2 regions of the Streptomyces sp. NPDC053079 genome follow, and region 1 is predicted to be linked to the other one. Evidence: riboswitches for the same ligand, from Rfam matches in the RefSeq annotation. Region 1 holds a riboswitch; the other holds the start of a gene.

The links. A riboswitch is a leader RNA that binds a small molecule or an ion and turns the genes downstream of it on or off. The one in region 1 is predicted to bind cyclic di-AMP.
Region 2: it holds a riboswitch for cyclic di-AMP, as region 1 does, so the genes downstream of both, ACIGXW_RS31030 (C40 family peptidase) here and ACIGXW_RS18555 (M23 family metallopeptidase) in region 1, are expected to answer to the same signal.

The regions. Positions count from the first base shown of each region.
Region 1 covers NZ_JBITZJ010000004.1:647,308-655,053, forward strand. Annotated here, with positions in the region: gene ACIGXW_RS18540 (GNAT family N-acetyltransferase) at 1-323, opposite strand, end outside; gene ACIGXW_RS18545 (HPr family phosphocarrier protein) at 485-766, shown strand; gene ACIGXW_RS18550 (GntR family transcriptional regulator) at 897-1,616, opposite strand; gene ACIGXW_RS18555 (M23 family metallopeptidase) at 1,818-2,603, opposite strand; cyclic di-AMP (ydaO/yuaA leader) riboswitch at 2,615-2,769, opposite strand; gene ACIGXW_RS18560 (M16 family metallopeptidase) at 3,013-4,389, opposite strand; gene ACIGXW_RS18565 (M16 family metallopeptidase) at 4,422-5,768, opposite strand; gene ACIGXW_RS18570 (DNA topoisomerase (ATP-hydrolyzing) subunit A) at 5,992-7,746, shown strand, end outside.
Region 2 covers NZ_JBITZJ010000009.1:249,481-257,226, forward strand. Annotated here, with positions in the region: gene ACIGXW_RS31015 (NAD-dependent epimerase/dehydratase family protein) at 1-200, shown strand, start outside; gene ACIGXW_RS31020 (spherulation-specific family 4 protein) at 197-877, shown strand; gene ACIGXW_RS31025 (endo alpha-1,4 polygalactosaminidase) at 844-1,731, shown strand; cyclic di-AMP (ydaO/yuaA leader) riboswitch at 1,977-2,130, shown strand; gene ACIGXW_RS31030 (C40 family peptidase) at 2,134-2,607, shown strand; gene ACIGXW_RS31035 (carboxylesterase/lipase family protein) at 2,691-4,196, shown strand; gene ACIGXW_RS31040 (YchJ family protein) at 4,215-4,634, opposite strand; gene ACIGXW_RS31045 (hypothetical protein) at 4,867-5,400, shown strand; gene ACIGXW_RS31050 (alpha/beta hydrolase) at 5,416-6,789, shown strand; gene ACIGXW_RS31055 (bifunctional lysylphosphatidylglycerol flippase/synthetase MprF) at 6,786-7,746, shown strand, end outside.

The DNA of each region.
Region 1 (7,746 bases):
GCGGGGGCGGAGGCGGGCATGCCGTGGCCGTCGATGCGGTCGTAGCGGACGGTGGCGATGAACTCGCCGCCGACGGTCGCGGCCAGGCCCACGCGGTCGACGTAGTCGTGGTGGGTGAAGCGGTGCACGTCCCGGTCGGAGAGGCGGGGGTAGGGGGCGAAGAAGCGGTAGTACTTGGACTCGTCCGAGACCTGTTCGTAGAAGCTGACCAGGCGCTGGGCGTCGTCGGGCGTGATGGGCCGGATCTGGGCGGTGCCCCCGTCGCGCAGCACCACATCGGCTTCCCAGTGGGCCGGGTACGCATGCTCGGACGGCGTCTGCATGGGGCCAGCGTAAGGCCGCCCGCTGACAGCCGGTGGTGGCGTGCGGCCCATGGCCGCGGGCCGGACGGCCCTACCCGGACCCGAGCGGGCGCGCGCAGGGGCACCGCGCGCCCCGTGCGACAATGGTCTAGACAACCAATATCGACTTGAAGGGCAACACCATGGTTGAGCGCCGCGTAAACGTCGGCTGGGCCGAGGGCCTGCACGCCCGGCCCGCGTCGATCTTCGTCCGTGCGGCGACGGCCGCGGGCGTCCCCGTGACGATCGCCAAGGCCGACGGCAACCCGGTCAACGCCGCGTCCATGCTCGCCGTGCTGGGCCTGGGCGCCCAGGGTGGCGAGGAGATCGTCCTCGCCACCGAGGCGGACGGTGCCGAGGCCGCGCTCGACCGTCTGGCCAAGCTGGTCGCCGAGGGTCTCGAGGAGCTCCCCGAGACCGTCTGATCCACCGGGCCCGCGTCGATTGCCGCGGACCGCTACGGGGCCGCGGCGGCCGACTCGGGGCAGCCGCGGCCCCGTTGTCGTAACCGCCGCGAATTCCCGGCCGCTATTCCCGGCGAATAGCGGCTCATTGTTAAGAACGTGCGCCAGCCGCGTTTACGGATTGTTTCGGGCCCGGCACCCGGTCCGCTGCCGCGGGCCGCCACTGCCGGAATTTCCCGGGCGAACGGCCGGCCCGGGCCACGGCCAGGGTCCGCGCCCGCTCGGCGTCCCCGCGGGCCACGGCGTCCACCAGCGCCCCGCACGCCTGCCAGCTCTCCAGCGGCCTGACGGGCGGCTCGGCCGCGTACACCCAGGCGATCTTGCGCCGCAGCTGAGTGAGCAGCGCCGCGAGGCTGGGGCTGCCGGACGCCTGGGCGAGGGTCTCGTCGAACCAGTCGCCCAGCGGGCGCAATTCGCTGGTCCGGCCCGTACGCGCGCGCTCCTGGCCGAGGCGTACGAGCCCCCGCAGGACCTTCAGATGGGCCTCGGTGCGCCGCTGGGCGGCCCGGGCGGCGCCCAGCGGCTCCAGCAGGGCACGGACGTCGAGCAGGTCGGCGGCCTCGCGCTCGGTGGGCTCGGCGACACAGGCGCCGGCGTGCCGCCGGGTGGTCACGAAGCCCTCGGAGGCCAGGGTGCGCAGCGCTTCGCGCACCGGCACCCGGGAGACGCCGTAACGGCGGGCCAGGAGTTCCTCGACAAGTCTGCTGCCGGGGGGAAAGGCGCCGGAGACGATGTCGTCGCGGATCGCCGTGCACACGGCGTGCGCGGAAATACCGCCCCTCCGGTGCACGCCCTCGTCATCGCCGTTCACGTACGGCCCCGCATGGGTGTACCTCCGACTTATGACTTAACCCCCGTGAATCACGGCCGATTGACGCCCGTTCAGCGACTCTATTGCAATCGGGTGGGATTTCCGATGGGTGGGCCGGTTCATGGATATCTTTTGGCCAAACACGAAGGCCCCGGCCAGGGGCCGGGGCCTTGCGTGAAGAAGCGGTGCCGCGATGCGGTCCTACAGGCTGACGCCGTGGGCGCTCATGTAGGCGATCGGGTCGATGTCGGAGCCGTAGGTGGCACCCGTGCGGGCCTCGAAGTGCAGGTGCGGGCCCGTGACGTTGCCGGTGGCGCCGGAGAGGCCGATCTGCTGGCCCGGGGTGACCGTCTGGCCGGCGGAGACGTCGAGGGACGACAGGTGGGCGTACTGGGTGTACGTGCCGTCGTTGTGCTTGATGACGACGTTGTTGCCGTACGCGCCGCCCCAGCCGGCCTCGACGATGGTGCCGGCGGCGACCGCGTGGACCGAGGTGCCGGTCTCGGCGTGGATGTCGATGCCGGTGTGGCTGCCGGAGGACCACAGGCCGCTGGAGGCCTTGTAGGAGGTGGAGACGTAGGAGCTGTCGATCGGGCTCACGTAGGTGCCCAGACGCTTGCGCTCTTCGTCGCGGGCGGCGCGCTCCTTGGCGGCGCGCTCCTCCTCGATCTTGCGCTTGGCCTCTTCGGCGCGCTGCTTGGCCTCGGCGGCCTTCTGCTTGGCCGTGGCCTCGGCCTGGAGGCGGATGGCGGCCTCGTCGGCGGCGCTGCGCTGGGTCTCGGCCTGGGCGTCGACGTTGCCGGCCATGACGTCACCCATGACGATGGCCTGCGTCAGGCCGGTGTCCTCGGTGCGGTGGCCGTCGTCGGTGGAGGCGAAGGCCGGGGCGGCGACGCCGGCGACCACGCCTGCGGCGGTGAGGGTGGCTATGCCCGCCACGTTGGCGCTGACGCGCACGGCACGACTCGGACGACGGTGCTTACCCATGCCTGGGCGATCCTTTCCTTCCTTCTCGCCTACCGGGTTAGCTGACGGGTTCGGAGCAGGAAGGTCTCCTACGGCTCCCTCGTGAGAGGGACCCGATTCACCCCAGGGACGTTTGGGTCCCCGGCTCCCCTCGGCTGGTGCCTCGGGAACTCGGCGATGGCTGCCCGGGACCGCGGTTGCGGCTCCGATCTGACGGACTGCCGCCCTGACGCTAATCCGCGTCGGATTCGAACGGCAAACAGAACGGCGCTTTTATGACCTACGCCACACGACCAACGTGCAACCACTGCATGAAATTGGACATAAGGGAGGCGCGTGTGCCTCTTCGGGCTCACGCGCCTCCCTTGTCCGCTCATATCCGGCACAGGGCACGGGAATACGGCGGCTGAACCTCCGTCAGGCAGGTCCGTCAGGCGGGGATGACGGTCACCTCGCCGATGCCGAGCGCCTTGACCGGCTCGGCGATCTCGGCCGCGTCGCCGACGAGGACGGTGACCATGCGGTCGACGGGGAACGCGCTGACGACGGCCGCGGTGGCCTCCACCGTGCCGGTCTCCGCGAGGCGTTCGTAGAGCCCCGCCTGGAAGTCGTCCGGGAGGTACTGCTCGACCTGGTCGGCGAGGGTGGCCGCGACGGCCGCCGCCGTCTCGTACTTCAGCGGTGCGACCCCGACCAGGTTCTGCACGGCGACGTCGCGCTCGGCCTCGGTCAGGCCCTCGGCGGCCAGCGTCCGCAGCACCGCCCACAGGTCCGCCAGCGCCGGGCCGGTGTTGGGGGTGTCCACGGAGCCGCTGATGGCGAGCATGCCCGTGCCCGCGGCGCCCTGCGACGGGGGCACCGAGCGCAGCACCTGGCCGAAGGCGCGGACGCCGTAGGTGTAGCCCTTCTCCTCGCGCAGGACGCGGTCCAGGCGGGAGGTGAGGGTGCCGCCGAGGCAGTACGTGCCGAGCACCTGGGCGGGCCAGACGCGGTCGTGCCGGTCGGATCCGGCGCGGCCGATGAGCAGCTGGGTCTGGACGGCGCCGGGGCGGTCCACGATCACGACGCGGCCGGTGTCGTCCGCGGTGACCGCGGGGACGGGCCGGGGCTCGGCGCTCGATCCGGTCCAGGCGCCGAGGGACTCGGCGAGGGCCTGGTCGAGGTCGACGCCGGTGAAGTCGCCGACGATGACGGCCGTCGCCGTGGCGGGGCGGACGTGGTCCTCGTAGAAGGCGCGCACGGCGGCGGCGTCGATGCGCTTGACGGTCTCCTCGCCGCCCTGGCGGGGGCGGGAGAGCCGGGAGCCGGCCGGGAAGAGCTCGGCGGACAGCGCCATGGCGGCCCGGCGGGCGGGGTTGGCCAGCTCGTGCGGGATCTCGTCCAGCCGGTTGTTCACGAGGCGCTCGACCTCGTTCTCCGGGAAGGCCGGGGCGCGCAGGGCGTCGGCGAGCAGGCCGAGGGCCTTGGCCAGCCGGGAGGCCGGGACCTCCAGGGAGATGCGCACGGCGGGGTGGTCGGCGTGCGCGTCGAGAGTGGCGCCGCAGCGCTCGAGCTCGGCGGTGAAGTCCTCGGCGCTGAGCTTGTCGGTGCCCTCGGAGAAGGCGCGCGCCATGATCGTGGCCACGCCGTCCAGGCCCTCGGGCTCGGCCTCCAGGGGCGCGTCCAGGCTGATCTCGACGGCGACGACCTGCTGGCCGGGGCGGTGGCAGCGCAGCACGGTCAGGCCGTTGGGCAGCCGGTCGCGGTCGGGGGCCGGGAACGCCCAGGGGGTGGCCTGCTCGGGCTCGGGCTGCGGGTGGAATTCCATCGTCGCGGTGGTGCTGGCGGATGCGGCGTCGCTCACCGGTCCATCTCCTCTTCGTTCTGGTCGGCGTCGCCGTCGGACTGGGGCGAGGTCGGCTCGTACACCAGCACGGCCCGGTTGGCGGGGTGCAGGCGGGCCTTGGCGACGGCCTGCACCTCCTCGGGGGTGACCTCCAGGACGCGCTGCACGGCGGTCAGGGCGAGCTGCGGGTCGCCGAACAGGACGGCGAAGCGGCACAGTTCGTCGGCCCGGCCGCTGACGGTGGCGAGCCGGTCCAGCCACTCGCGCTCCAGCTGGGCCTGGGCGCGCTCCATCTCCTGCGGGGTCGGCCCGTCGACGGCGAAGCGGGCCAGCTCCTCGTCGACGGCGGCCTCGATCGCGGACACCTCGACGCCGCCGGACGCCTTGACGTCCAGCCAGCCGAGGGAGGGCGCGCCGGCCAGGCGCAGCAGGCCGAAGCCGGCGGCGACGGCCGAGCGGTCGTGGCGGACCAGACGGTTGTGCAGGCGGGAGGACTCGCCGCCGCCGAGGATGGTCAGGGCGAGGTCGGCGGCGTCGGCCTCACGGGTGCCGTCGTGCGGGAGGCGGTAGGCGGCCATCAGCGCACGGGAGGGCACCTCCTCGCGCAGGACCTGGCGCAGCTCCTCGCCGATGGTGTCGGGCAGGGAGCCGTCGCGCGGGGGTTGCTTGCCGTCGTGGGAGGGGATGGAGCCGAAGTACTTCTCGATCCAGGCGAGCGTCTGCTCGGGGTCGATGTCGCCGACGACCGCGAGCACGGCGTTGCCGGGCGCGTAGTACGTGCGGAAGAAGGCGCGCGCGTCCTCCAGGGAGGCGGCGTCCAGGTCGGCCATCGAGCCGATCGGGGTGTGGTGGTACGGGTGGCCGTCGGGGTAGGCCATGGCCGTCAGCTTCTCGAAGGCCGTGCCGTAGGGCACATTGTCGTACCGCTGGCGGCGCTCGTTCTTGACGACGTCGCGCTGGTTCTCCATGGACTCGTCGTCGAGCGCGGTGAGCAGCGAGCCCATCCGGTCGGCTTCCAGCCACAGGGCCAGCTCCACCTGGTGGGCCGGCATGGTCTCGAAGTAATTGGTGCGCTCGAAGCTGGTGGTGCCGTTGAGCGAACCGCCGGCGCCCTGCACCAGCTCGAAGTGGCCGTTGCCCTTGACCTGCGCCGAGCCCTGGAACATCAGGTGCTCGAAGAGGTGGGCGAGGCCCGTGCGGCCCTTGACCTCGTGGCGCGAGCCGACGTCGTACCAGAGGCAGACGGCCGCGACAGGGGTCAGATGGTCCTCGGAGAGCACGACCCGGAGGCCATTGGCCAGGCGGTGCTCGGTCGCTGTCAGGCCGCCGGAACCGGCCTGTTGCGTGGCCGTGTGACCCATGGGCATGTACGTCCCTTCGATCTCTTGAGATCTCGCGGTGCCTCGCGACGACTCGCGTGATGAACAGTGCTGTCACTGTATGCAAGCGCGCTGACATCTGGCGAAGTTCCCGGGCCCTCGTAACCCGTACCGGACGGGTCGCGGTCGGGGTTGTCAGTGGCGCGGTCCACAATGGTCGGCGTCAGACCCGCCTCGGCAATCGATCGAAGGAGCAGCAGCCGCGATGGCCCGCCGCAGCACGAAGACCCCGCCGCCGGAAGAGTTCGAGGAGCGCATCCTCGACATCGACGTCGTCGACGAGATGCAGGGCTCCTTCCTCGAGTACGCCTACTCGGTCATCTACTCCCGCGCCCTGCCCGACGCCCGGGACGGGCTCAAGCCCGTCCAGCGCCGCATCCTGTTCCAGATGAACGACATGGGGCTGCGCCCCGAGCGTTCGTATGTGAAGTGCGCCCGGGTCGTCGGCGAGGTGATGGGTAAGCTCCATCCGCACGGCGACGCCTCGATCTACGACGCCCTGGTACGCATGGCGCAGCCGTTCTCCATGCGGGTGCCGCTGGTCGACGGGCACGGCAACTTCGGTTCGCTGGGCAACGACGACCCGCCCGCGGCCATGCGGTACACCGAGGCCCGGATGGCGGCGGCGACGTCGCTGATGACGGAGTCGATCGACGAGGACACCGTCGATTTCTCGCCGAACTACGACGGCAGCGAGCGGGAGCCGGTCGCCCTCCCGGCCGCGTATCCGAACCTGCTGGTCAACGGCACGACCGGCATCGCGGTCGGCATGGCGACGAACATGCCGCCGCACAACCTCGGCGAGGTCATCGCCGCCGCCCGGCACCTGATCAAGCACCCGGGCGCCGACCTCGACACGCTGATGAAGTACATCCCGGGCCCCGACCTGCCCACGGGCGGCCGGATCGTCGGCCTGGGCGGGGTGCGCGACGCGTACGAGACGGGCCGCGGCACCTTCAAGATCCGGGCCACGGTCGCGGTGGAGAACGTGACCGCCCGCCGCAAGGGCCTGGTGGTCACCGAGCTGCCCTTCACGGTCGGCCCGGAGAAGGTGATCTCCAAGATCAAGGACCTGGTCGGCTCGAAGAAGCTCCAGGGCATCGCCGACGTGAAGGACCTCACCGACCGTTCGCACGGCCTGCGTCTGGTCATCGAGATCAAGAACGGCTTCAACCCCGAGGCCGTGCTGGAGCAGCTCTACAAGCTGACGCCGATGGAGGAGTCCTTCGGCATCAACAACGTCGCGCTGGTGGACGGCCAGCCGCTGACGCTGGGCCTCAAGGAGCTGCTGGAGGTCTATGTCGACCACCGCTTCGAGGTGGTACGCCGGCGCAGCGAGTTCCGGCGCGGCAAGCGGCAGGACCGGCTGCATCTGGTCGAGGGTCTGCTGGTGGCGCTCGTCGACATCGACGAGGTCATCCGAATCATTCGATCGAGTGAGAACGCGGCGGCGGCCAAGGCGTCACTCGTGGAGCGCTTCACGCTCTCCGAGGTGCAGACGCAGTACATCCTCGACACCCCGCTGCGTCGCCTGACGAAGTTCGACCGGATCGAGCTGGAGTCCGAGCGGGGCAAGCTCAACAAGGAGATCGAGGAGCTCACCCGGATCCTGGAGTCCGACACCGAGCTCCGCAAGCTCGTCTCCTCCGAACTGGCGGACGTGGCGAAGAAGTTCGGCACCGACCGGCGCACGGTGCTGCTGGAGTCGGCGGGCGCCCCGGCCTCGGCGGTCCCGCTGCAGGTCGCGGACGACCCCTGCCGGGTGCTGCTCTCCTCCACCGGGCTGCTGGCCCGTACGGCCACGGGCGAGCCGTTCCCGCCGGGGGCGGGCGAGACCAAGCGCGTCAAGCACGACGTGATCGCCTCGGCGGTCCCGGCCACGGCCCTGGGCGAGGTGGGCGCGGTGACGTCGGCCGGGCGGCTGCTGCGGTTGCGGGTGATCGACCTGCCGCAGCTGCCG
Region 2 (7,746 bases), on a different contig from region 1:
CCGGCTTCGCCGGGGCGGCGGCGGACCGGATCGACGAGGGCGGCGACGGCTCGCCGCGCTCGGCCGCCGTGCCCTGGCAGCAGGCGGACATCACGGCCGCCGCCCGCGCCCTGGAGTGGGTGCCGCGCCACCGGCTGGAGGACTCCCTGGCCGACCTGTGGGCCGAGGCCCGCGGCCGGCCCGCGGAGCCGGTGCGATGACACGCCCCGCACCGCCGGACGACGGACAGCGCCTGCTCGTACCGCTGTACGCGCACCCGGCCGCGCACCCACGGGAATGGGCCGCGCTGACGGCGGCCGCCCCCGGCCTGCACGCGGTCGTGCTCAACGTCGCCGACGGCCCCGGCAGCCGCCCCGACCCGCACTTCAGGGCTGCCGCCGGGCGGCTGCGCGGCGCGGGCGTGCGGCTGCTGGGCTATGTCGACACCGCCTACGGCCGGCGCCCGCCCCGCGCGGTGGTCGCCGACGTCCGCCGGCACCGCAGGTGGTACGACGTGGACGGGGTCTTCTTCGACCAGGCGGCCGAGGGCGCCGCACTGCTACCGCGCTACCGGTGGCTGGTCATGACCGCCCGGGTGCTGGGCGCGCGCACCGCCGTCCTGAACCCGGGCACCCACCCCGACCCCGGCTACGCCTCCTTCGCCGACGTCCTCGTCACCTTCGAAGGCGCCTGGGAGGACTACCGGCGGGCCGGGGTGCCCGACTGGACGGCCGACCATCCGCCCGGGCGCTTCTGCCACCTCGTCTACGGCGTGCCCGAGGGAGCGCAGGCGCAGGTGGCCCGCACCGCGGGGGCGCGGGGCGCCGGCGTGCACTGCGCGGTGCCGGGGACCGGGGCCAACCCGTGGTGCAGCGCGCCGCTGCCGGTGGCCCGGTGACCGGCCGGCGCGCCCGCGCGGGCCTCTTCGGTGTCCTCCTGCTCGTCCTCGCGGCCTGTTCGAGCCCGTCGGAGGAGGGGGCGGAGCCGGGCGGGGAGAGCCCGGTGGACCGGATGACGGCGGCGCCGGACGGCAGCCCGCCGCCGGCCTCCCGGCGCTGGCAGCCGCGGCCGGGCACCCGATGGCAGTGGCAGCTCGGCGGACAGGTCGACACCTCCGTGGACGTCCCCGTCTACGACATCGACGGTTTCGAGAACTCCGCCGAAACGGTGGCGCGATTGCACGCCCGGGGCCGCAAAGTGATCTGTTACATCAACGCCGGGGCCTGGGAGGATTTCCGGCCGGATCACGCGCGTTTTCCCAAAGCCCTGCTCGGCAGGAACAACAAGGGCTGGGACGGTGAGAAATGGCTGGACATCCGCCGTCTCGACGACTTGCGGCCCCTCATGGCCGCCCGCATCGACATGTGCCGGCAAAAGGGTTTCGACGCGGTGGAACCCGATCTGACCGAGGGGTTTCGCAATCGCACCGGATTCCCGCTCTCGGCCGCGGATCAGCTGGCGTTCAACCGGATGCTGGTGAAGCTGGCTCATGAGCGCGGGCTGGCCATCGGTTTGAAGAACGATCTTGAGCAGATCCCCGAGCTGGTACGGGACTTCGATTTCGCGGTCAACGAACAGTGCGCGCAGTACGGGGAGTGCGAGAAGCTCACGCCGTTCGTGAAACAGAACAAAGCGGTCTTCCATGTCGAATACGACCTGTCGACGGGGGAGTTCTGCGGCACCGCGAAGCGGCTGGGGCTGAGCTCGATGAAGAAGAAGCTCGAGCTGGACGCCTGGCGGCAGCCGTGCTGACCGAGCAGTGCGGAGCCTGGGCTTCCGTGCTTCAAGTGCCCCTCGGGACACGGGTTTAGGCGCAGACGGCGGGTGGTGGAGGGGGTGCGGTTCCGCGTGTGACCCCGAAGTGAAGAAGTTCACAGATGACCGTTTCGGCGCCGAATTTGAGCGATTGATGGTGCAGGATCTCTCACCGAACACAAGATCCCGTCACCGAGGCGGGCGACCCGGGCGGACGCCGAGTCCTGCCGCCGCACCGGGTGCGGAATCGAATGATGAATCGGCAGGAGCGGGAGACCCAAGCGGTAACGGACCATGAAAGCGGTGGTCCTTGGGGTGAAGCCACATGCGTGGCCGGGCAACTTCGCAGCCCGAACCCGACAGGTCATCTTTCGTAGGCGGATGCCGAAGGGCTTTGGCATGTCTGCGTTTCCTCGCATACCTGCACTCGCTTCCCGGGCCGGCACCGCGTCGGCCCTCACCGCCGCCATGCTCGCGGCATCGGTGCTCATCCCCGGCCTCGCCACCGGCGCCCAGGCGGCGACCTCGGGCGAGCAGGCACTGAAGGTCGCGGCCTCCAAGAAGGGCTCGCCCTACCAGTACGGCGCCACGGGACCGAACCGGTTCGACTGCTCGGGCCTGACGCTCTACTCGTTCAAGAAGGTCGGCAAGAACCTCCCGCGCACCGCCCAGAGCCAGTACAACTCCACCCGGCACCTGTCCAGCGGCTCGCGTCAGGTCGGTGACCTCGTCTTCTTCCACTCCGGCAGCAACGTCTACCACGTGGGGATCTACGCGGGTAGCAACAAGATCTGGCACTCTCCCAAGCCCGGCGGCTCCGTCCGGCTGGAGAAGATCTGGACCAACAGCGTCTGGTACGGCCGCGTGAAGTAGCCGCTCAGCGGCGGCCCCCTTGTCCCGGGACGCCGGACGGGCCCAGAATCCAGCCCGTCCGGCGGTTTCGGGAAGGGGCGCGGATGGCCAGCGGAAACGGCGTGGAGACACACACCGTCCATGGCACGGTCCGGGGACGGACCGAGGAGCAACTCGCGGTCTTCCGCGGCATTCCCTACGCCCGGCCACCGGTGGGCGGGCTGCGCTTCGCCGCACCCCAGCCGCCCCCGGCCTGGGACGGCGTCAGGGAGGCCGTGGAGTTCGGGCCGCCGCCCCCGCAGTCCGGGCCCTTCCGTGCCCCCGGAGACATACCGGGCACCGACTGGCTCACCCTGAACGTCTGGACCCCGGACCCCGGCGGGTCAGGGCTGCCGGTCCTGGTGTGGATTCCGGGCGGCGGCTACGTCTCCGGCGCCACGAACGACCCCCTGTACGACGCCGCGCACATAGCCCGGCACGGCTTGGTCGTGGTCACCGTCAACTACCGGGTGGGCGCCGAGGGCCTCGCCCAGCTCGCCGACGCCCCCGCCAACCGCGCCCTGCTCGACCAGATCGCGGCCCTGGAATGGGTGCGGCAGAACATCGCCCGCTTCGGCGGCAACCCCGACCGGGTCACCCTCTGCGGGCAGTCCGCCGGAGCGGGCTCCATCGCCACCCTGCTGGCGGCACCCCGGGCCGCCGGCCTCTTCCGACGGGCCATCACCCAGTCCGTACCGGGCCTCTACGTCACCCCCGCCCTCGCGAGGGACGTCGCACAGACCCTCGCCGCCCGGCTCGGCGCCGCCCCCACCGCCGCCTCCCTCGCGACGATCTCGCCGCAGCGCCTGGCCGACGAGGTGGACGTACTGATGGCGGGCCTGCCCGCCCAGGTGGACCGCTGGGGCCGGCTGGCCCGCTCGGGTGTCCCCTTCTGCCCCGTCGTGGACGGCGACCTGGTGCCGGACGTGCCCTGGCGGACCCTGCGCGACGGCCGCGCGAGCGAGGTCGGCCTGCTGACCGGTCACACCCGCGACGAGTTCCGGCCGTTCCTGGTGCTGTCCGGCGGCCTGGAGAAGATCACCGAGGAGGACGCCACGACGGCGCTGCGGACCTTCGCCCCCGCGCCCGACGGCGAGCGCGCCTACCGCGCCGCCCACCCGGGCGCCTCCGCCGCCGCGCTCTTCGACCTCGTCCACGCCGACGCGCTCTTCCGCGTCCCCTCCCTGCACCTGGCGGACGCCCACTCCGCCGGCGGCGGCACGGCCCACCTCTACGAACTGTGCTGGCCCGCGCCCGCGCTGGGCGGCGCGCTGGGCGCGGCCCACGGCCTCGACGCCCAGCTGCTCTTCGGCAACTACTCCGCCCCCGCCGCCCGGCTGCTGTTCGGCGAGGACCCGCCGCCCGCGGAGGCCCTCGCGCTCGCCGAGGACATCCGCCGCTCGTGGGCGTCGTTCGCCGCACACGGCGACCCCGGCTGGCCGGCCTACCGGGTCACCGACGGGCGGCTCACCCGGCTCCTGGACGCCGAGGTGAGCACCGCCCCCTATCCCCATGACGCGTCCCGGCGGATCTGGGAAGGACACGGCGTCGAACCCTTCGACCTCCCCTGACCCGGAACGCGGACGCGGTCAGCCGACCGCGTCCAGATAGACCCAGTCCCCGTCCTCGCGCACGAAGCGGCTCAGCTCGTGCTGGTCGTCCGCCTGCCCCCGCACCTCGTAGTGGGCACGGAACTCCACCGTGCCCTCGCTGTGGAAGGCGCTGCCGCCCGTGGCGCCCAGGATCTCCAGCCCCGTCCACGTGATGGAGCGGTCGAAGTCCAGGCCGGGCGGCCGCGTCGAGGAGTGCCACGTCCGCAGCAGATAGGCGGCGTCGCCGACCACGAAGGCGCTGTAGCGCGAGCGCATCAGGCGCTCCGCCGTCGGCGCCGCGCCGCGGCCCTGGTGGAAGGGGCCGCAGCAGTCCCCGTACGGTGCGCCGAGCCCGCAGGGGCACGGTGAGGTGGCAGTGATCGCCGGCGCGCGGCGTGCGCTTGTTCTTCTGGACACCCCCCGATTCTCCCCGCTGCGCGGCCCGGCCCCGCACCCGGTGCGACGAACCCTTTCGGCTGCACGGCCGCCGGACGGCCGCCCTCCCTGTTCTTTCGGGTGAATTCCCAGGTCATCGCGGTTGCCTCACCGCCTGGCGACGGCCGGGAACGGCGCCGGGAGCGGTTGCGCGGCCCCTGGCGCCAGCGGACGGTGGTCGCGTCCGACAGGTGTTGTGAAGGGAGTTTCTCGCATGGGCAACAACCGGCTCCATTCCGCTGCCGTCGCCGTCGTGTGCGGCTCGCTCGCCCTGGGCGTCTGCGGCCCCGCTCTGGCCTCCGGCCGGGCGACGGACTCCATAGCCGAGGCGGAACCCGCGCCGGCCCCGGCCTCCGGCCGCTCCGATTCCATCGGCAGCCTGGGCGAGACCCTCTCCCTCGGATCGAGATTCCTCAGGGAGGCCCGCTCCCGCACCCCGGACGTCGACTACCTCCGCGACCTGCGCCAGCGCCTGCAGGAATCGGCCGACCGCCTGCTCGTGGACGTCAGGTCCCGGGCGCACCGGCACGACGACGGAGCGTCCAAGGACCCCGTCGCGGACGTCAAGGCGCAGCTGGACAAGCTCGTCAAGGACGTCACCGACCTGCTGGCCGCGGTCCTGGCCAAGGACGTCGCCAAGGTCACGGCCCTCCTCGCCCAGGTCCTCGCCGACCTGCAGGCCCTCCTGACGTCGGTGCCCAAGCTCGTGGGCGGCGCGGCGCCGCTGCCCGTGCCCCTGCCGGTCTAGGCGGCCTCGGACACCGTGACGCCCGCCCGCCTCCCGCAGCCCGGCCCGCTCGCCCCGGCGGCATCCGCCCCGGGCGAGCGGGCCGCGGGAGCGCTGGACTGGTCCCTGGTGCGCGGCTGGATCCCGCTCGTCCTGCTGGCCCTCGGCTGCTGCGCCCTGGCCGTGCTGCTCTTCTCCCGGCAACGCCGGTGGTGGACCCGCTGGGCGCCGCTCGCCGTGCTCCTCGCCGCGCTGATCACCTGGCTGCTGCAGGTCGCCGTCGACGACTGGCTCGAGCTCTTCCCCGACCCGCTGCCGACCGGCGTCGTCGTCTGGGCGGGCGTCGCCGTCCTCGGCCTGTGCCTGGCGGCGTTCCGGATACCGCTGCTGCGCCCGCGCCACTGGGCCGGTGCGGTCCTCGCCGCGCTGTGCGCCGTGCTGCTGGGCGCCTCGCAGATCAACCGCCACTTCGACCAGTACCCGACGGCCCGTACCGCCCTCAACGCCTGGCTGCAGAAGACCACCAGCCTCGGCGACGCCACCGGCCGCACCGAACCGGTCCTGCACGTGCCGCACGGCAAGGCCGTCTCCGAGGTGTGGCGGCCACCGGCCGGCCTGCCGGCGCACGGCACGCTCTCCCGCTCCGACATCCCCGGCACCGCCTCGGGCTTCAAGGCCCGCTCCGCGTACGTCTATCTGCCGCCCGCCTACCGGGCGAGCCCCCGCCCCCCGCTGCCCGTGATCGTCCTCATGGCGGGCCAGCCGGGGTCCCCCGACGACTGGATCAACTCCGGGCGGCTGGTGGAGATGATGAACTCCTTCGCCGCGGACCACCACGGGCTCGCCCCCGTGGTCGTCGTGGCCGACCCCCTCGGCTCGCAGTTCGCCAACACCCTCTGCCTGGACTCCCGGCTCGGCCAGGTCCAGACCTACCTGGCCGTCGACGTGCCCGGCTGGATCCGCTCCCACCTCCAGGTCGCCTCCGCCCGCACCTCCTGGATCGTCTCCGGGATCTCCTTCGGCGGCACCTGCTCCCTCCAGCTCGGCGTCAACGCCCCGCAGGTCTACGGCGTCGTCAACGACATCTCCGGCCAGGAGGCGCCCACCCTCGGCGGCCGGCAGAAGACGATCGACAAGGCCTTCGGCGGCGACGCGGCCGCCTACGAGAAGGTCAACCCGCTGGACGTGATGGCCCGGCAGCGCTTCCCCGACACCAAGGCGGCGTTCGTCGCCGGCAGCGACGACGCCACCTACCGGCCGCAGCAGCGGAAGGTCTACGACGCCGCCGTCAGGGCCGGGATGCGCGCCGAGTGGGTGCTGCTGCCCGGCGGCCACAGCTGGCAGGTCTGGCGACCCGGCCTGGAGCGGCAACTGCCCTGGCTCGCCCGGGAGACGGGACTGATCCGATGACCGAAACCGGCGGCCCGCCGCCCCCGCCACCGCCCGCGCCCGTCGTCGGGGACAGCACCCACCCCTGGCGCGCCACGCTCGACCGTCTTCTGGCGCCCGTGCGCCACGCCCCGTTCACGCTGGCCTTCCTCGCCGTGCTGTGGATCGTGGGGGCGCTGACCGGTGCGCTGGGCTCCGGCCCGGGCCGGAACCTGCTGGAGCACGTCGGAGTCGGCGTGACCGCCCTGGCCGAGGGCCGCTGGTGGAGCCCGGCCAGTTCGCTGCTGTGGTGCCCCGGGCTCGGCGGCTACATCGGCTCGACGCTCCTGGTGCTGCTGCTCGTCACCCCCTGCGAGCGCCGCCTGGGCGTCGCGCGCACCGCCGCACTGCTGCTCGGCGGCCAGGTCGCGGGCACCCTCCTGGGCGTCGGCCTGGTCGCGGCCGGATCCGCCGCGGGGGAGCAGTGGCTGGACAGCCTCACCGAGGACCTGGCCGTCACCCCCACCGTCGGCGTGCTCGCCGTCGGCGGGGTGCTCAGCTACCGCCTCACCGCGCTCTGGCGCCGCCGCACCATGCTCGGCATCGTGGCGTTCGCCCTGGTCATGGCTCTGTACGTGGGCCACTTGCAGGGCGTGCTGCGGCTGGGCGGCGCGGCGGCCGGCCTCGCCCTGGGCGCCCTGCTCCACCGCCCGCGCGGCCCCCTGCGGCTGCGGCACTCCTCCCACACCGAGGCCCGGGTGCTGGTCGCGCTCGTCGTGGCCGCCTCCGCGATCGGACCGATGGTGGCCATCCTCTACGAGGAGGCGTACGGCCCCTTCAGCTCCTTCAACTTCCTCTACGTCTCCACCCGGCCCACGCCCGAGGAGATCAAGGACGCCTGCGGCATGTCCGCCCAGGACTGCCACTACATCCACGCGGTCCGCGACTTCTACGACTCCCCGGCCATCGCCATGGCCGTCCTCGTCCCTGCGGTGATGC